Regions from separate parts of the Enterobacter sp. PL_is379 genome, predicted to be linked through region 1. Evidence: predicted binding sites of a transcription regulator. Region 1 holds the regulator's gene; each other region holds the start of a gene.
What was found. Region 1 encodes Fur, which represses iron uptake genes when iron is present. Its sites were predicted from a motif close to ATAATAATGAGAACNACTATCAA; they were not measured.

Region 1 (4,902 bases):
CCGTCAGCCAGCGCGCCACCTTTTTTGTTGTGTACCAGGATGGCGTTAGAGACCGCAGGCGTTGGGGTGAAGCCATTGTTCTCCTGAACAATGACATCGACGCCGTTTGCAGCCAGCACTTCCACAACAGAGATGAACGCCGGTTCAGACAGGGCATGGGTATCTTTCCCCACGTAGCACGGACCGGTAACGCCGTTTTTAGCGCGCTCTTCCGCAATGGCCTGAGCAATGGCCAGAATGTGCGGTTCGTTAAAGCTGTGGCGCGCCGCGCTGCCGCGGTGACCAGATGTACCAAACTTCACTGCGTGTTCTGCGTTGCCCACGACCGGCTTCAGCACGTAATACTGCGCGGTCAGCTGAGCGACGTTAATCAAATCGCTTTGTTGTGCAGGTTGGCCTGCACGGCTGTGATTTGCCATTACCGGGTCCTTCTGATGCAAGGGTTAAATTGTACCGCAAACCTTTTCAATCAATTCCGCCGGGAACTGCATGGACTGCATGATGTGTTCAATCATGCTGCACTTGCGGCCCGTATTGGTATTGGTGATCACCCAGTACGGGGTGCCAGGAACATGTTTGGGTTTGGTTTGATTGCCATTTTGCAGCAGCGTCTGCTCGTCGCCCGCGAAATAGACGCGAGTACGACCGTGCAGCGACTCGGTCGCTTCAGCAAACGCTTTGTTATCCAGTGAATAAAGTGTAGACAGCACCAGCATAAAGCGGTTAACCGCCTTTTTCTGTTCCGCATATTCATCGGAGAGCAGCAGCTCGCGCATCGCGCGCACTTTATCTTTTGCCGGCGTCACGGCAGGTTTTGCTTGTGCAACAACGCTCGGCTGAGACACGACATCTTTGGTGACTGGGGTAGCAGGCTGTGAAGCGGCGGAAATTTTAAGCATGCGCCGTAAAATGTCGGACGCGCTCTCCCCGATATGCCGCGTCTGGCTGGCAATATACTGATAGAGTTCGTCATCAACTTCGATTGTTTTCATCTTAATCCAGTGCGATATCTTATCTGAATACAAGTCATTGGGATTATAAGGTCAAATCCCAACAGCGGATAGCGTCAAACCAGGTTGGCGGCAAAAGTCAGATTAAACTGGAACCTTGCAGCCGGGCGGCAGAATGGTCAACATGATACCCTAACCTGACATACGTAAAAAAAGAACTTTGCCATGAAATTGAATACCCGAGCGCAAACTGCACAATCGCCGAACAATAATTCTCCCATCGTACTGGTTCACGGGCTTTTTGGCAGCCTGGATAACCTGGGCGTGCTGGCACGCGATCTGGTTACCGACCACGATATTTTACAGGTCGATATGCGCAATCACGGTCTTTCCGGGCGTTCCGACGAGATGACCTACGCGGCGATGGCGCAGGATCTGCTGGATACACTGGACGCACATAGCCTGCAGAAGGTAACGCTGATCGGGCATTCAATGGGTGGTAAAGCGGTGATGGCCCTGACGGCACTGGCCCCGGACCGTATTAGCGGCCTGGTGGTAATTGACGTCGCGCCCGTGGATTATGACGTCCGTCGTCACGACGAGATTTTTGCCGCCATTAATGCGGTCACAGAAGCGGGTGTCGCGACACGCCAACAGGCGGCTGCCGTCATGCGTGAGCATCTTGATGAAGAAGGCGTCGTGCAGTTCCTGCTGAAGTCGTTTGTTGACGGGCAATGGCGTTTTAACGTGCCGGTGCTCTGGGACCAGTACAACAACATCGTGGGCTGGAAAACCGTCCCCGCCTGGCCGCACCCTACCCTCTTTATTCGCGGCGGAAACTCGCCTTACGTAACCGACGCATACCGCGACACGCTGCTGGCCCAATTCCCGCAGGCTCGCGCCCACGTTATTGCCGGTGCCGGGCATTGGGTGCATGCGGAAAAACCTGACGCCGTGCTGCGCGCCATTCGCCGCTATCTTGCTGATACTGCAAATTGATTAAAAAGAAAGCGACTGGAAGGCTGCAGGCGTCCAGTCGTTGGCGTGCCGTTTTTGGTGATGTATGATGGCGCGCTTATCGCCCGGGCATTAGCAGGGCGGCGTGTTTCCCCCGAAGTCTCAGAATCATGGCCAAAGAACAAACGGACCGTACGACACTAGATCTGTTCGCGAATGAGCGTCGCCCGGGACGACCCAAGACGAATCCGCTTTCGCGCGATGAACAGCTGCGTATCAATAAACGCAACCAGCTTAAACGCGATAAAAATCGTGGGCTTAAGCGTGTCGAACTGAAGCTTAACGCCGACGCCGTCGATGCGCTGAACGAGCTGGCCGACGCGCGAAATATCAGCCGCAGTGAACTCATTGAAGAGATGTTGATCGCTCAGCTTGAAACGTTACGCGGCCAGGCATAAGTCTGAAAATCCCCTTTATCGCCCTTTTCATGTAGCACAGAGTGCAGTCCTGCGCGATAGCTGTTTCCGCAGGGTTGCCAGTTCTGCTATTATTGCCCTTATCCGTGGCCGAATTGCGCCACCATACTATTAAGTTTCAAGAGGTTATTTTACTCATGGCAATCATCGGCATTTTCTTTGGCAGTGATACCGGCAATACTGAAAATATCGCAAAAAACATTCAAAAACAGCTCGGTAAAGACGTTGCTGATGTGCATGACATCGCCAAGAGCAGCAAAGAAGATCTGGAAGGCTATGACATTTTGCTGCTGGGTATCCCAACCTGGTACTACGGTGAAGCCCAGTGCGACTGGGATGATTTCTTCCCGACGCTGGAAGAAGTCGACTTCAACGGTAAGCTGGTCGCCCTGTTTGGCTGTGGCGATCAGGAAGACTACGCCGAATACTTCTGTGACGCGCTGGGCACCATCCGCGACATCATTGAGCCGAATGGCGCGGTTATTGTAGGCCACTGGCCGACCGCCGGTTACCACTTCGAAGCGTCTAAAGGCCTGGCCGATGACGATCACTTCGTGGGTCTGGCCATCGACGAAGACCGTCAGCCAGAACTGACCGCCGAGCGTGTTGAGAAGTGGGTGAAGCAGATCCGTGAAGAACTGCACCTGGACGATATTCTGAACGCCTGATTATTTCGCGGCGCAACTGCGGTTGCGCCCATGCCCCAGGTCAAACCGATTAAATTAATCGCTACAATCTTTTAACTTTTTCGCCCAGACCTGTACAATGTCTCCCTGATAAAATGTGGTTTTCCATTGAGCAAGTTTGTTGGTGATACCCCATTTTTATAAGCATATTTTGCCTGAGACTTGCAGTTTTCATTTAGCCATGGCAGTTCTATAATGAGACGCATTATCCCAGGTGCATTTTCTGTCACTTCCTACAGAAGTGAATCGTTTAGCAACAGGACAGATTCCGCATGACTGACAACAATACCGCATTAAAGAAGGCTGGCCTGAAAGTTACGCTTCCTCGGTTAAAAATCCTTGAAGTGCTTCAGGGTCCAGACAATCACCATGTCAGTGCGGAAGACCTTTATAAACGTCTTATCGACATGGGTGAAGAGATTGGGCTGGCTACCGTCTATCGCGTGCTGAACCAGTTTGATGACGCGGGCATTGTTACCCGTCATAATTTCGAAGGCGGTAAATCTGTTTTCGAACTGACCCAGCAGCAGCACCACGATCACCTGATCTGCCTCGATTGCGGCAAGGTCATTGAATTCAGCGATGATTCCATCGAATCACGCCAGCGTGAAATCGCCGCGCGTCATGGCATCCGCCTGACCAACCACAGCCTGTACCTTTACGGTCATTGTGCTGAAGGCGATTGCCGCGAAGACGACCACGCGCACGACGCGAAATAAACAAGTGTTCATACTCTGAGCCAGCCGTAAGGTTGGCTTTTTTTTGCCTAAAAAAATGCCCGGTGGCGCAGCGCCACCGGGCATGATAACAGCGAGTTACTTACTGTTATTGCTTCGAATTTCTTTCCAAATCTGGTCGCAACGCTTCGCCACTTCCTGATCGTTACCGGTTTTACGCGCCTGGATACAGGCCTGGTAATCCATTACGCGGACATTTTCCTGCGTCGCGAACTGCTCATGCGCTTTCTCTTTCTTCAGCACGTTTAGCACGCTCTGACAGGCTTCAATTTTCTCCGGCGAACCTTCCGCAGTATTAATGCAGGCGCTATACGCCTCCTTCAGACGGGAGTCCTCTTTTGGTGCCTGAGTCTGAGCACACGCCACCAGCCCTGATGCCAGCAACGCGACGACTACGATTTTTTTCATCATATACAGTCTCCATACCGGCGGGACTCAGCCCGCCAGTGCGTTTATCAGAAGATGGTGAATGGGGCGATAACCATGAATTTCACGTCACGTTCATCCTGGAAGATGTTGCCGTAACCGCCCGCATAGCTCGGGATATCGGAGTGGTTGTCATACTGGGTGAAGTGCAGTTTGAACATCGTGCCTTTCGCGCGGCCATCCTGCAGGGTATAGATTGCATCCAGACTGTAGGAAGACTCTTTCAGACGATAGTTGGGATCGTAGTAAGCATCCGGTGTTGCCATGTCGGCAGGTTTTGCGTCCCAGGCGTAAGCGTAAGAAGCGCCCACCGCCCAGCCAGGCAGGTTCCAGTTTTTCAGATCGTACATTGCACCGAAGAAGACCGCTTTCTCGCCGTCGGCGTTGAAGTCTGAGCGGTTATCCCACCAGATATCAAGACGGCCGTTGGAGGAGGCGTAGGTCGGAGTCATACGCTGCAGGAAGTAGCCCTGCTGCCCTTCCGCCTTCACCCATGTGCCTTCCAGACGCAAATCAACCTGGCCAACCTTGTAGCCGAAGGTGAGTGCCTGCAGCCACGCGGTGCCGTCATAAATGTCATTGACCCCACCGTTACTGACTTTATCGCGCGTACCGTAGAACTGGTAGCTGGTACTCAGCGGGCTACCCGCGACATCAAACTTATAGCTGG
Region 2 (4,902 bases), on a different contig from region 1:
GACCAGCATGCAGCGCAGCGCGACAGGCACCTCCTCTACTCGCTCAATGGGCGGCTGATCATGGAACGAGTCAGTATCACCGAGCGCCCGGACTGGCGCGAAAAAGCCACCGAGTACGGTTTTAACTTCCATACCATGTACGGCGAGCCGTACTGGTGTGAAGACGCTTACTACAAGCTCACGCTGGCCCAGGTTGAGAAGCTGGAAGAGGTGACGGCCGAGCTGCATCAGATGTGCCTGAAGGTCGTGGAAAAGGTCATCGACAGCGACGAGCTGATGGCAAAGTTCCGCATTCCGAAGCACACCTGGAGCTTTGTCCGCCAGTCGTGGAAAACGAATCAGCCTTCGCTTTACTCTCGCCTGGATCTGGCGTGGGACGGCAAAGGCGAGCCTAAGCTGCTGGAAAACAACGCCGATACCCCAACGTCCCTGTACGAAGCGGCGTTCTTCCAGTGGATCTGGCTGGAAGACCAGGCCAATGCCGGAAACCTGCCGGAAGGCAGCGACCAGTTCAACAGCCTGCAGGAGAAGCTGATCGAGCGCTTCGCCGAGCTGCGCGAGCAGTTTGGCTTCAACCTGCTGCATCTTGCCTGCTGCCGCGACACGGAAGAAGACCGTGGCACGGTTCAGTATCTGCAGGACTGCGCTGCCGAAGCGGAGGTGGCGACCGAGTTCCTCTATATCGAGGATATCGGCCTGGGTGAAAAAGGTCAGTTTACGGATACGCAGGATCAGGTGATCAGCAACCTGTTCAAGCTCTACCCGTGGGAGTATATGCTGCGCGAGATGTTCTCCACCAAGCTGGAAGACGCGGGCGTGCGCTGGCTGGAACCGGCCTGGAAGAGCATTATCTCTAACAAAGCCCTGCTGCCGATGCTCTGGGAGATGTTCCCGAATCACCCTAACCTGCTGCCAGCATATTTTGCGGAAGATGATTACCCGCAAATGGAGAAATACGTCGTTAAGCCGATCTTCTCCCGCGAAGGTGCGAACGTGTCGATTATCGAAAACGGTAAGACGCTGGAAGCGGTTGAAGGGCCGTACGGCGAAGAAGGGATGATCGTCCAGGAATTCTATCCACTGCCGAAGTTTGGCGACAGCTATACGCTGATTGGCAGCTGGCTCGTCAACGATCAACCGGCCGGGATTGGCATTCGCGAAGATCGCGCGCTGATCACGCAGGATCTGTCGCGGTTCTATCCGCATATTTTTGTGGAGTAAGACTGCGGCCTGATGCCCTCACCCCAGCCCTCTCCCACAGGGAGAGGGTGCACACACTAAAAACGGCAACCTGAAGTTGCCGTTTTGCTTTTATTACCCCACCAGCACCGACAGCATACTCAGGCTTCCCATCTCAATCCCGTCGACCGGGATCGTAACCGGCTCCTGACCATCCCACGCGCCAAGCACGTACAGCAGCGGCAGGAAGTGTTCCGGCGTCGGGTTAGAGAGCGAACCGCCCTCATGATCCAGATAGTTCACCAGCGGATGCTCCTCAGCCGGACCCTGCCACGTCAGGTTCGCTTTAACGTAGTCGTTAAAAGCGGTCGCCCATGGATATGGCGTGTTTTCACCGTGCCAGCGCGCCGTACGCAGGTTGTGCACCACGTTTCCGCTTGCCACCAGCATGATGCCTTCATCACGAAGCGTTGCCAGCTTGCGGCCCATCTCCAGATGCCAGGCGGCCGGTTTGGTGCTGTCGATGCTCAGCTGCACCATCGGGATATCCGCATCAGGATACATTTTAATCAGCACGCCCCAGGAGCCATGGTCAAAACCCCAGGCTTCTTTATCCAGCGTTACAGGAACAGGCGCCAGCAGATCCACCAGCCTTTGTGCCAGCTCAGGCGAGCCGGGGGCTGGATAGTGCGTGTCATACAGCGCCTGCGGGAAGCCGCCAAAATCATGAATGGTCTTTGGCGCTTCCATGGCGGTCACGCCCGTGCCGCGGGTGAACCAGTGCGCGGATACCACCACAATCGCTTTTGGACGCGGCAACGTCTCGCCCAGGCTACGCCATGCGCGGGTATAGACGTTGTCTTCCAGAACGTTCATTGGGCTGCCGTGGCCTAAAAACAGGGCTGGCATACGGGAAGAAGTCATGATGATATCCTTACAGAAGGTGTCAATTTAATGGTGCTACATTACGCGCAATCCGGCAAAGATGAACGCAGATAAGCGTGAAGATCATCATCAGGAAATTTGAATGTAAGGAATGTGTAAAGCCGGGGTTCGCCCCTCGCTTTGCCAGAAATGAATCATTTATATTAATGAGAATCATTATCACAAGGAGTTATGCATGTCAGTCCCCTTGATCCTGACCATACTCGCGGGTGCTGCGACCTTTATCGGTGCGATCCTCGGCGTACTTGGTCAAAAGCCCTCTAACCGCGTGCTGGCCTTCTCGCTGGGCTTTGCTGCCGGGATCATGCTGCTCATCTCCCTGATGGAGATGCTGCCTGCCGCGCTGGGCACAGAAGGCATGTCTCCGCTGCTGGGCTACGGCATGTTTGTCTTTGGCCTGCTGGGATACTTTGCCCTCGACCGGATGCTGCCGCACGCGCATCCGCAGGATTTAATGCAGAAAAACGTAACGCCCATGCCGCGGAATATTAAGCGAACGGCGGTTCTGCTGACGCTGGGCATCAGCCTGCATAATTTCCCGGAAGGGGTCGCCACCTACGTGACGGCCAGCAGCAATCTGGAAATGGGCTTTGGCATCGCACTGGCGGTGGCCTTACACAATATTCCTGAAGGACTGGCCGTCGCCGGACCGGTCTATGCCGCCACGGGCTCGAAACGCACCGCGGTGTTCTGGGCAGGTATTTCCGGGATGGCCGAAATCCTTGGCGGCGTGCTGGCCTGGCTGATCCTTGGTAGCCTGGTCTCTCCGGTAGTGATGGCGGCGATTATGGCAGCGGTAGCCGGGATCATGGTTGCACTTTCGGTGGATGAACTGATGCCGCTGGCGAAGGAGATAGATCCTAACAACAACCCCAGCTATGGCGTGCTGTGCGGAATGTCGGTGATGGGATTAAGCCTGGTTCTGCTGCAGACCGCAGGAATCGGGTAAAAAAACGCCGGGATATCCCGGCGTTTTTATTATCAGCTGGCTTTGCGCTCGTGCGCCTGGCGATACTCCACCAGATCTTCAATCGTTACCACCGGCATGTTGTGCAGACGCGCAAAGGTGATGCACTCCGGCGCGCGCGCCATAGTGCCGTCATCGTTGGTCAGTTCACACAGCACACCCGCAGGTTTGAAGCCCGCCAGCGTCACCAGGTCGATGGTCGCTTCGGTGTGACCGCCGCGGGTCAGGACGCCGCCCGCCTGCGCGCGCAGTGGGAAGACGTGGCCTGGACGATGCAGATCGGATGGCTTCGCACCGTCAGCAATCGCGGCACGTACGGTGGTCAGACGGTCAGCCGCAGACACACCGGTGGTCACGCCATGCGCCGCTTCAATAGTCACGGTAAAACCGGTACCAAAGGCGCTGGTGTTGTTTTCGACCATCATCGGCAGCTCGAGCTGCTTACGACGATCTTCGGTAATACACAGGCATACGATGCCGCTGCCGTGACGGATGGTCAGCGCCATCTGTTCAACGGTCATGTTTTCGGCGGCGAAAATCATGTCGCCTTCGTTTTCACGGTTTTCATCGTCAAGCACCATCACACCGCGGCCTTCGCGCAGTGCATCCAGTGCATGTTCAACACGTTGAGTTGAAGTGCCAAAAGAGGAAAGTAGCGTCTGATTCATGGTAAAAAAACCTCATTAACATTATGGTTACCAGAATCAGGGCAGTCTTAGGAGCGCCGTATAAGCGGCAAAAAGATAACGTGAGCGGGCCCATGCCCGACTGGATCGTTACTCTCTCCCATCCGGACTCTAACCGTCGGCCCCGGAATTACACCGGATCTGCTGACCTTTGAGTTTTCACCCAAAGCGCTCGCGGGCTTTCAGCGTCACGCTGATTTACCGCCGGTGGGGAATTTCGCCCCGCCCTGAGAATAAGCGAGATAACTATAACGCTATTGATTATCCTGGGCAATGCATAAGCATCAAACAATTTTGTTTACCCCGGGCATGACGCGCTACAATGGACACTAACACCTTTCCATCAAGGGAAACGACAATGATTGACCCGAAGAAAATTGAGCAGATCGCGCGTCAGGTTCATGAATCCATGCCAAAAGGCATTCGTGAATTTGGTGATGACGTTGAGAAGAAAATCCGCCAGACGCTGCAGGCGCAGTTGGTTCGCCTTGATTTAGTCAGCCGCGAAGAGTTTGACGTGCAGACCCAGGTTCTGCTGCGCACCCGCGAGAAGCTGGCGCTGCTGGAACAGCGTCTGACCGAGCTGGAAAACCGCAATGCGCCGGAAGAAGTGAAGCCAGCACCGGCCATTCCACCGGTGGATGACCAGGAGTAAGTGCGGCCTGATGCCCTCACCCCAGCCCTCTCCCACAGGGAGAGGGTGAAAAAATAAACGGGCCAGCTGGCCCGTTTATTTTACTGACTGTCTTTCTGGATCTTCCTGATGATGTTGGTGGTGGAACACCCGTCCTCAAAGTTGAGCACCATCACCTCGCCGCCGTTGGCCCAGACCTCTTCGCTGCCCGCGATTTGCTCCGGCTTGTAATCCCCGCCTTTTACCAGCAGATCCGGCAGAATACCGGCAATCAGGCGCTGCGGTGTGTCTTCTTCAAACGACACCACCCAGTCCACGGCTTCCAGCGCGCCGAGCACGATCATCCGCTGCTCAAGCGGGTTCACCGGACGCGTTTCACCCTTCAGGCGTTTCGTCGACGCATCGCTGTTGACCGCCACAATCAGGCGATCGCCCAGCTTGCGCGCATTCGCCAGATAGGAGACGTGGCCCGCGTGCAGGATGTCAAACAC
Region 3 (4,902 bases), on a different contig from region 1:
TTCTCGCCCATCACGCCCATGGCACCCGTCGCCATTTCGCCGTCGCCTTTGCTCGCTTCAATCGGGTTCGCCAGCACGCTCAGGCTGAAGGTGTCCTTCAGGCTCTGCCAGGTTTCCTCTACGGCACCCAGCAGCTCATGACCGAGATGAAACTCTGCTGGATTAAATTCCTGTTCCTGAATGTTCTCAGCGGTGTAAAGCGTGTTCAGGGTACCGACAACCACCTCTTTTGCCATCGCGCCGGTGAACAGCCCGACGGTTGCCTGCCAGTTATCCTCATGCACGCCAATCGGTTTGAAGACCGGCGTGATGACGCGGCTGACGGAAGCGAGGGCAGAGTCGTTGATGTTATCTGCCGCCTGCCCGCTGAGGGTGAAGCTGTTCAGCGCGCTCAGGAAAATGCTGACAATGACAATTACCTTACCGGCGCGCAGCACAAAGCCTTTCAGGCGCTGCCAGGTCTGGATCGCCAGGCTTTTCAGATGCGGCACGTGGTACACCGGCAGCTCCATCACAAACGGTGACGCTTCACCGCGCATGATGGTGTGCTTCAGCATCAGACCGGTGAGGATCGCCATCACGATGCCCAGCACATACAGCGAGAAGACCGCCAGCGCGCCCTGCTGGCCAAAGAAGGCTGCCGCAAAGACCGCAAAGATCGCCAGCCGGGCACCGCAGGACATAAACGGCGCCATCATGATGGTCATCAGACGTTCACGCGGCGCATCCAGGGTGCGTGCGCCCATCACCGACGGCACGTTACAGCCGAAGCCGACAATCAGCGGGACGAAGGATTTACCCGGCAGGCCCAGCGCCTGCATCAGACGATCCATCACGAACGCGGCGCGCGCCATGTAGCCGGAATCTTCCAGGAACGAGAGGAACAGATACATCATGCCGATCTGCGGCACCAGCGGCAGAACGGTGTTGATACCGCCGCCGATCCCCTGCGCGAGGAAGATGGTGAGCCATTCCGGGAAGTGCAGGGTGTAACCCACCCACTGGATCCCGTGGACGAAGACCGCGACGGAACCGGCGTCAAAAATCGGCTGCAGCGCGCCACCGATGTTAATGGCGAGCAGGAACATCACGTACATCACCAGCAGGAAGATCGGCAAACCTAGGAAGCGGTTAAGCACAACCTTATCCACCGCCGCCGTAAAGCGGCTAGGTTCCGCCGTCAGCGCGTTACTGACAACGTCGCAAATCGAGGCGATGGCCTGGTAACGGGCGTCGGCAATGTGCAGCGCCGGGTCGTCCAGCTCGTCGCTAAGCCGGGCCACCGTCACGTCCAGCTTATCGGCCGCATGCCCGGCGTAAGCGCGGCTGTAGATATCCCCTTCCAGCATCTGCAGTCCAAGCCACAGGCGCTGTTTCGCAGGCATGCTGTTGTCCATCTCCTGCGCCAGCAAATTGGCTTCGCGCAGGAGAGGCTGCGCGTAATGCACCAGCTCAATGTCACGATTTCCTGCGTGACGGTCAATGGCCAGCTTCAGCGCATCAATACCGCGAGCGCGCGTCGAGACCAGCGGAACGACCGGGCACCCCAGGCGCGCGGAGAGGGCATCGACGTCGATGCGCAGCTTTTGTTTCTCCGCAATGTCGAGCATGTTGAGCGCCACGATGCAGGGGATCCCCAGCTCCAGCAGCTGCAGCGTCAGATAAAGGTTACGCTCGAGATTGGAGGCATCGACCACGTTGATCAGCAGGTCCGCGTCGCCGCCAAGAATATAGTGGCAGGCAATCTGCTCATCGAGCGAGGTTTGCGACGAAATGGTGGTTAAGGAGTAGGTGCCGGGAAGGTCGACCAGCGTTACCTGATTGTCCGTTGTCGTGAACTGGCCCTCTTTACGCTCAACCGTCACGCCCGCCCAGTTGCCCACGCGCTGGCGGGCTCCAGTCAGCTGGTTAAAAAGCGTAGTCTTGCCGGAATTAGGATTGCCAATTAAGCCAATAGTTAACTTTTTCATTTTTTAGACTCACTGAAACCGCTGGCTTGTTATCGGGATAAGGCTTCGACTTCTATTAACGCGAGGTCTTTCTTACGCAGCACCAGATTCACGCGGCGGGTTTCGATATGAACCGGGTCACCTAGCGGCGCCACGCGTACGACCTGAAAGGACGAGCCGGGCAGCATGCCCAGCGACAGCAGCTTTTGCCGATAGGCCGGGCTAATTTCGCGGGTAAAACCGGTAATCTTCCATGCACTGTCTGGAGTGAATTGCATAACGCCTGATTCCACGAAAGGTTAAATTATCTACTATGGGATGATAATGAGAATAGTTTTTATCAGCAATATTAAAACTGTGACGGAATGTTGTTTGCGATATTAATTTACGGCCTTTTTGACCTTGCTCAATATTTGCTGAAATGCCTGGAAAACGAAAAGGAGAGGATTTGTTAACGGGGTGATAATTGGTGGTTTAAATATGGATGTGCAATCGGTTTCATATATTACGGCACGATATTATTATTCCCTCTCCCCTGTGGGGAGAGGGTTAGGGTGAGGGTTTAGCGTTTCTTACCCATCGCTGCCGCCAGCGCATCCATCATCGCGCTGTTGCCTGCAGGCTGGGCATCACGTCCGCGCGGTTTTGCCGCTTTCGCGGCCGGACGCTGCTGCTCGCGGCCACCGCCGTTTCCGCCACGGCGCGCGTTGGCGTCGCCAGGCTGTTCGTCCAGACGCATGGTCAGGGCGATACGCTTGCGCTGCAGGTCCACTTCCAGCACTTTGACCTTCACGATGTCGCCCGCTTTGACCACGGTGTGCGGGTCTTCAACGAACTTGTCGGCAAGGGAGGAGATATGGACCAGACCGTCCTGATGCACGCCGATATCCACAAACGCGCCAAAGTTGGTGACGTTGGTCACCGCGCCTTCCAGCACCATGCCGGGCAGCAGGTCGTTCATGGTTTCCACGCCGTCAGCAAAGGTCGCCGTTTTGAACTCAGGACGCGGATCGCGGCCCGGCTTTTCCAGCTCTTTGATAATGTCGGTAACGGTTGGGACACCAAATTTGTCATCGGTGAAATCAACGGCTTTCAGATTGCGCAGGGCGCTGCTGTCGCCCATGAGATCTTTCAGCGCCTGCTGGGTGGCGGCCAGAATACGCTCCACCACAGGGTACGCTTCCGGGTGAACGGTAGAGGCATCCAGCGGGTTATCGCCGTGGTTGATGCGCAGGAAGCCCGCGCACTGCTCAAAGGCTTTTGGCCCCAGACGGCTCACCTTCAGCAGCTGCTGACGGTTCTGGAACTGGCCGTTCTCGTCGCGCCAGGCGACGATGTTCTGCGCCATCATGCGGGTTAAGCCCGCCACGCGGGTCAGCAGCGGAACGGAGGCGGTGTTCAGGTCAACGCCGACGGCGTTAACGCAGTCTTCCACGACAGCATCCAGCTTGCGTGCCAGCTGAGTCTGGCTCACGTCGTGCTGATACTGGCCCACGCCGATGGATTTCGGGTCGATCTTCACCAGCTCCGCCAGCGGATCCTGCAGGCGGCGAGCGATCGAGACCGCGCCGCGCAGGGAAACGTCCAGGTCCGGGAACTCCTGTGCCGCCAGCTCGGATGCGGAATAGACGGATGCCCCCGCTTCGCTGACGATCACTTTCTGCGCCGTCACTTTCGGGAACTGCTTCTGCACGTCGAGGTAGAAACGCTCGGTCTCACGTGAGGCCGTACCGTTGCCGATGGCAACCAGCTCTACGTTGTATTTTTCGCACAGCGCCGCTACTACCACGGCCGCTTTCGCTGCCTGGCCAGTGTGCGGATAAATGGTATCGGTCGCCACCAGCTTGCCGGTGCCGTCAACCACAGCGACTTTTACACCGGTGCGCAGACCCGGATCGAGACCCATGGTGGCGCGCAGGCCAGCAGGGGCGGCCATCAGCAGGTCGTGCAGGTTACGGGCGAAGACGTTGATCGCTTCATCTTCGGCGCGCTCGCGCACGGTGCCCATCAGCTCGGTTTCGAGGTGCATCAGCACCTTGATGCGCCAGGTCCAGCTCACCACGCCTTTGCGCCAACTGTCCGCCGGGGCGTTGTTCAGGCGCAGGCCAAGATGGTCGATGATAATCTGCTCGCAGTGGCTCTCTTTCGGCGGCTCGTCAAACTGCGGGTCGGCGTTCAGGGAGAGCTGCAGCACGCCTTCGTTGCGGCCGCGGAACATCGCCAGCGCGCGGTGGGAAGGGGCGGTAGAGATCGGTTCGTGGTGATCGAAGTAGTCGCGGAATTTCGCGCCTTCTTCCTCTTTACCCGCGACGACGGTAGAGACGATGTGGGCATTCTTCCACAGGTAATCACGCACTTTGGCGAGCAGGGCGGCGTCTTCGGCGAAGCGCTCCATCAGAATATAGCGCGCGCCGTCGAGGGCGGCCTTGGTATCCGCTACGCCTTTGTCGGCGTCGATGAATTTCGCCGCTTCGGTATCCGGATCGTGGGACGGTTCGTTCCACAGCAGGTCGGCCAGCGGCTCAAGACCCGCTTCAATCGCAATCTGTCCGCGCGTGCGGCGCTTCGGTTTATACGGCAGATAGAGGTCTTCGAGTTCGGTTTTGCTCAGGGTGCCGTTGATGGCGCTTTCCAGTTCGCTGGTCAGCTTGCCCTGTTCGCCGATGGACTTAAGGATCGCCTGACGACGTTCTTCCAGTTCGCGCAGATAACCGAGACGGGTTTCCAGGTTACGCAGCTGCGTGTCATCCAGACCGCCGGTGACTTCCTTACGATAGCGCGCAATAAATGGCACGGTGTTCCCTTCATCAAGCAGGCGAACGGCAGCTTCTACCTGTTCGGCTCTGGCCTGAATATCACCCGCAATAATGCGGCAGAGCGAATCTTTCATCATGGCTTTATCATCTTGTGGGTCAAAAATCAGGGGATAGTTATACGGGCTGACACGGCAAAA
Region 4 (4,902 bases), on a different contig from region 1:
ATGTGGCAACCCAACAGGCTCAGGCCGCGTTTGCCTACCAGTTCACGCACCGTCACGCCAAACGGCACGTGCCGCGCGTTGACCAGCAACCCCGCGGCTGCGGCTGCCAGTGGGTTACCGCCGCTTGCCACAATGCCGATAAACATAAACTCTGACGCGCCCGCGAGTACGGTGATGGAGAGTACAAACGGTACCCAGACCGGGAAACCGTAGGCCATCGCCAGGGAGCCGTAGGACATCCCGACCACGCCCACCGCGAGGCAGACCAGGATAATTGCTTTTATGGTGTCGCCTTTCAGGCAAGAGAGATGATGCTTCATACAATTTTAGCCATATCGAACGTGTATCCATTATAATGAACGCAACGAAACTGATTTTCAAGACGAACGATTCGTTCGTTTTATAGAACAAGAGGCCGTTATATGACGCAGCCGATCAGCCTGATCGCCAAAAGTCTGGTGCGAGAACGCCTGCGAACCGGGCTTTCACTGGCGGAAATTGCCCGCCGTGCCGGGATCGCAAAATCCACCCTTTCCCAGCTGGAGTCCGGCAACGGTAACCCTAGCCTGGAAACGCTGTGGTCGCTTTGCGTGGCGCTGGATATTCCTTTCGCCCGCCTGCTTGAGCCGCAGTTGCCGACCACACAGGTGATCCGCCGCGGCGAAGGGACGAAAGTGGTCGCCGGACAGGCTAATTACGAGGCTATTTTACTGGCCGCATGCCCCCCCGGCGCGCGCCGCGATGTTTATCTTCTGATGACCCAGCCGGGTGCTGACCGTATTTCCCAGCCGCATCCGCCAGGCTCGGTTGAGCATATCATTGTCACGCAGGGACGGGCGCTGGTTGGCCTGCTTGACGCGGCGGAAGAGCTCGGCGCAGGGGATTACATTTGTTATCCCGCCGACCAGCCGCACATCTTTAAAGCCCTGGATCCAGACACTTACGCGCTGCTGGTGGCGGAACAAAACTAACCCGACAATGCTGTCGTCTTCGCGGCAGCATCTTCCGTTAACCTCCTGAGTGAATTACCCATTTTAGCTTTTGTCAGAATGTGAATAACCTTATAAAAACTACGGCATTGATAATCATTTTCAATATCATTTAATTAACTATAATGAACCAACTGCTTACGCGGCATTAACAGCTGTGCCGCCCGACAATAATGGAGAGGATTATGAGTTATACACTGCCATCCCTGCCGTATGCCTACGACGCACTGGAACCGCATTTCGACAAGCAGACGATGGAAATCCATCACACTAAACACCACCAGACCTATGTGAACAACGCGAACGCCGCGCTGGAAAGCCTGCCAGAGTTCGCTAACCTGCCTGTTGAAGAGCTGATCACCAAGCTGGACCAGCTGCCAGCGGACAAGAAAACCGTTCTGCGTAACAACGCTGGCGGCCACGCTAACCACAGCCTGTTCTGGAAAGGCCTGAAAACCGGTACTACCCTGCAGGGCGACCTGAAAGCGGCTATCGAGCGCGACTTCGGTTCTGTGGACAACTTCAAAGCGGAATTCGAAAAAGCCGCTGCTACTCGTTTCGGCTCTGGCTGGGCGTGGCTGGTTCTGAAAGGTGACAAACTGGCGGTGGTTTCTACTGCGAACCAGGACTCCCCGCTGATGGGTGAAGCGATCTCTGGCGCATCCGGCTTCCCAATCCTGGGTCTGGACGTGTGGGAACACGCTTACTACCTGAAATTCCAGAACCGTCGCCCGGACTACATCAAAGCCTTCTGGGACGTGGTGAACTGGGACGAAGCTGCAGCACGTTTCGCCGCTAAAAAATAAGGTTGCGTTGACGCCTGTGAGAAGCGAGTCTTATGACTCGCTTTTTTTGTATCTGCGTAATGGAGGCAGCAATGCATTACCCGGTGAACGTGTTTACAGGCAAGGTAAGGGAGTACGACGGCAGTCGCCCGAGCGCCATCGCTAAAATTCAGGTCGACGGTGAGCTGACGCTTACCGACCTCGGGCTGGCGGGTGACGAGCAGGCCGAAAAGAAAATCCACGGCGGGCCCGAGCGCGCGCTGTGCCACTACCCGCGCGAGCACTATCAGCACTGGAAAGCCGAATTCCCCGAACAGGCGGATCTGTTTGTCGCGCCCGCGTTCGGTGAGAACCTCTCGACCGAAGGGCTGACCGAGCAAAACGTCTTTATCGGTGATATTTACCGCTGGGGCGATGCCCTGATTCAGGTGACGCAGCCGCGCTCGCCGTGCTTCAAGCTCAACTACCATTTCGGCATTCATGACATGTCGGCTCAGATGCAAAACGCGGGTAAAACCGGCTGGCTGTACCGTGTGGTGCTGGCTGGGCAGGTTTCAGCGGACGCACCGCTTGAGCTGGCATCACGCCTGAGCGATGTGTCTGTTTATGACGCCTGCGCCATTGCCTGGCATATGCCGTTTGATGACGAACAGTATCACCGCCTGCTGTCGGCGGCGGGGTTGTCGACCAGCTGGACGCGCACCATGCAAAAACGGCGGCTCAGTAACAAAATTGAAGACAATGCCCGTCGGTTATGGGGTAAATAGATTTCTCTTTCGTTCGTCTCCCCCGTGCTAACGGGGGATGCTCCCTTCTTTTACACCGTACTCAACCTTTCCTTGCTTCATTCCTGATACATGGCCCACAAAAAAAGTGTTGGCCATGTAAAAACACTTGAGAATTCTTCCGGCTCAAATATCTTATGATCAAATTGGTTTAAACCAGATGGTGTGGTATGAAAGAAAAAAACTACGTGGATGTGCTCAGGGAACGTTTTGAACGCTGGCTGAGTGAACAAAACTTACCGGCTGGCTCGAAGCTACCGTCTGAGCGCGAGTTGTGCGAACTGCTGGATGCCAAACGCATGACCTTACGGCAGGTGCTGATTGAGCTGGAGGTGGGTGCACGGATATTTAGAAAGAACCGCAGCGGCTGGTTTATTTCTGCTAAGCGCTTTATCTATAACCCAAAATCCCTCTCCAGTTTTAATGCGGAAGCCCGTGCCCAGGGGCGAAATCCCTCCTGGGGCTATTTATCCCGTGAGAGCATGGAGAGCGTACCGCATCAGGTTGAGAGGGTGTTTCCCGCGTCTGAGAATTGCTATCGGGTAACAGGATGGTGTGGGCTCGATGAACATAAGGTTTTTTACCACGAGTCATATATTGATGCAGAAACCGCGCCGGGATATATCCATAAACTGGAGAACCAGTCGTTTGCCAGCGTCTGGGAAGATGAATTCGGTCATACCTTAACCATTAAAGAGATGATCTTCAAACCGGTCAATATGCCGGAGCTGGCCTGCAAAGAACTGGGTGTGGCACCGAATACTTACGGAATTTTGGTGGAAAAACACCGAGCGACACGGGATAAAAAAGTGGTGCAGGTCGATTTTGAATACTGGCGCCTTGAATCAGTGGAACTCGTTATTCATGATGAATGAGAAGAAAAATGAAAAATATTGATAAAGTGCGGCTGGCGGAACGTGCGAGAAATATACCTCTCTATCTGCACGCCTACGCGTTTCATTTAAATATGCGCTATGAACGCGTATTGCCGGGTGATTTGTTAGATATAGCGCATCAGCAGAAATTAAAGGGGGTAAAAATTCATGTCGAAGACGGTGAAACGCAATCCCTGCAAAAATTAAATGACCAACAGTTACGCACGTTTAAAGAAAAAGCGCAAGGCTACCATCTGGATATTCATATTGAAACCAGCGCTTCGGATAAAGCGACGCTGGATGATGCGATCCGTATCGCCCTGGCGACGGGAGCGACCTCGGTGCGCTTCTACCCGCGTTATGAAGGGTATCTGAAAGACGTGCTCGATAAAATTGCCAGCGATATTGCGTATTTATCTCGTTATGACGATTGCGGCCTGAGTTTTACTATTGAACAACATGAAGATTTACAGGGCCATGAACTGGTGACGCTGGTGAAAAACAGCGGGATGAAAAACCTCTCCATTCTGTTCGACTTTGGCAATATGATTAATGCCAACGAAGAGCCGCTGGCGGCATTAGAGGTTATGGCCCCCTTGATTACCCAGGTGCATATTAAAGATGCGCGGATTATTAACGAGGGGAAAGGTTGGGGACATGAAGCCTGTCGTACCGGATACGGTGATCTACCTGTGGAGGAGATGCTAAAAAGATTACTACTTTTAGGCGATGAGCAACCCCAGGTCACCTCTTTTGGCTTAGAAGAAGAGGTGGAATATTATGCGCCTGCGTTCCGTTTCGACGATGAAGGGAATAACCCCTGGATACCGTGGCGAAATGCGAGCTATACCCCATTGCCCGACAGCACGATGGTAGATGCCCGTCTTGCGGAGGAAAAACATCACGCCCTTTCTCAAATTCAGTATATACGTAACGTGTGTCAAAAATTTATAACAACCTGACTAGTATTTAGGTCGTTAAAAAAGAACGTCAACATGAAGGCCATTTCATTTTGAGCTGGCTGAGGATTATTGCATTCATTTTCTGATTGAGAACGTTTTCTCAACCTACGCTAAGGGTGTTAATTATGTTCATGAATAAATGGGCACGACTCTGCTTTTTGATTTTAGGCGGCGGGACGATATTCAAACTTTCCAGTATGAAAGATGTCTTTTATGTACCTATGCAAAATGACTGGGGATTAACCAATACCCAAATTGGTTTAAGCTTTACGGTATATACTATTGTCCAGACAACGGGCCTGTTCCTCTCTCTGTATATTGCCGATCGTTACTCTAAAAAAATACTGCTGCCGTTTGGTTTAATCGGCGTGGGATTGTGCGGCCTCTACTTATCCACGCTGCCGTCATTTACCGGGTATCTGCTCTGTTTTGCGGCGATGGCCTTTTTCGCTGACGTAGTTTACTGGCCAGTATTGCTGAAAGCGGTGCGTCTGCTGGGAACGCAG

Region 2: zupT (zinc transporter ZupT) is a predicted target of Fur. The motif match lies at 2,265-2,287, and genes of this name have one in related genera.
Region 3: feoA (ferrous iron transporter A) is a predicted target of Fur. The motif match lies at 2,268-2,290, and genes of this name have one in related genera.
Region 4: sodA (superoxide dismutase [Mn]) is a predicted target of Fur. The motif match lies at 1,079-1,101, and genes of this name have one in related genera.

Annotation. Positions count from the first base shown of each region.
Region 1 is NZ_JBVPGT010000033.1:132,098-136,999, reverse strand. Features, by position in the region: gene pgm (phosphoglucomutase (alpha-D-glucose-1,6-bisphosphate-dependent)) at 1-419, opposite strand, end outside; gene seqA (replication initiation negative regulator SeqA) at 444-992, opposite strand; gene ybfF (esterase) at 1,176-1,949, shown strand; gene ybfE (LexA regulated protein) at 2,078-2,365, shown strand; gene fldA (flavodoxin FldA) at 2,521-3,051, shown strand; gene fur (ferric iron uptake transcriptional regulator) at 3,342-3,788, shown strand; gene chiQ (ChiQ/YbfN family lipoprotein) at 3,885-4,214, opposite strand; gene chiP (chitoporin ChiP) at 4,262-4,902, opposite strand, start outside.
Region 2 is NZ_JBVPGT010000031.1:35,274-40,175, reverse strand. Features, by position in the region: gene AC0TOY_RS16620 (DUF1190 family protein) at 1-58, shown strand, start outside; gene AC0TOY_RS16615 (glutathionylspermidine synthase family protein) at 61-1,221, shown strand; gene ygiD (4,5-DOPA-extradiol-dioxygenase) at 1,315-2,103, opposite strand; gene zupT (zinc transporter ZupT) at 2,300-3,073, shown strand; gene ribB (3,4-dihydroxy-2-butanone-4-phosphate synthase) at 3,106-3,759, opposite strand; FMN riboswitch at 3,866-4,016, opposite strand; gene ubiK (ubiquinone biosynthesis accessory factor UbiK) at 4,136-4,432, shown strand; gene hldE (bifunctional D-glycero-beta-D-manno-heptose-7-phosphate kinase/D-glycero-beta-D-manno-heptose 1-phosphate adenylyltransferase HldE) at 4,513-4,902, opposite strand, start outside.
Region 3 is NZ_JBVPGT010000020.1:59,902-64,803, reverse strand. Features, by position in the region: gene feoB (Fe(2+) transporter permease subunit FeoB) at 1-1,970, opposite strand, end outside; gene feoA (ferrous iron transporter A) at 2,000-2,227, opposite strand; gene AC0TOY_RS02950 (Tex family protein) at 2,512-4,842, opposite strand.
Region 4 is NZ_JBVPGT010000021.1:35,148-40,049, forward strand. Features, by position in the region: gene AC0TOY_RS03615 (AzlC family ABC transporter permease) at 1-320, opposite strand, end outside; gene AC0TOY_RS03620 (helix-turn-helix domain-containing protein) at 423-971, shown strand; gene sodA (superoxide dismutase [Mn]) at 1,175-1,795, shown strand; gene yiiM (6-hydroxyaminopurine reductase) at 1,867-2,541, shown strand; gene AC0TOY_RS03635 (UTRA domain-containing protein) at 2,730-3,434, shown strand; gene AC0TOY_RS03640 (sugar phosphate isomerase/epimerase family protein) at 3,443-4,396, shown strand; gene AC0TOY_RS03645 (MFS transporter) at 4,528-4,902, shown strand, end outside.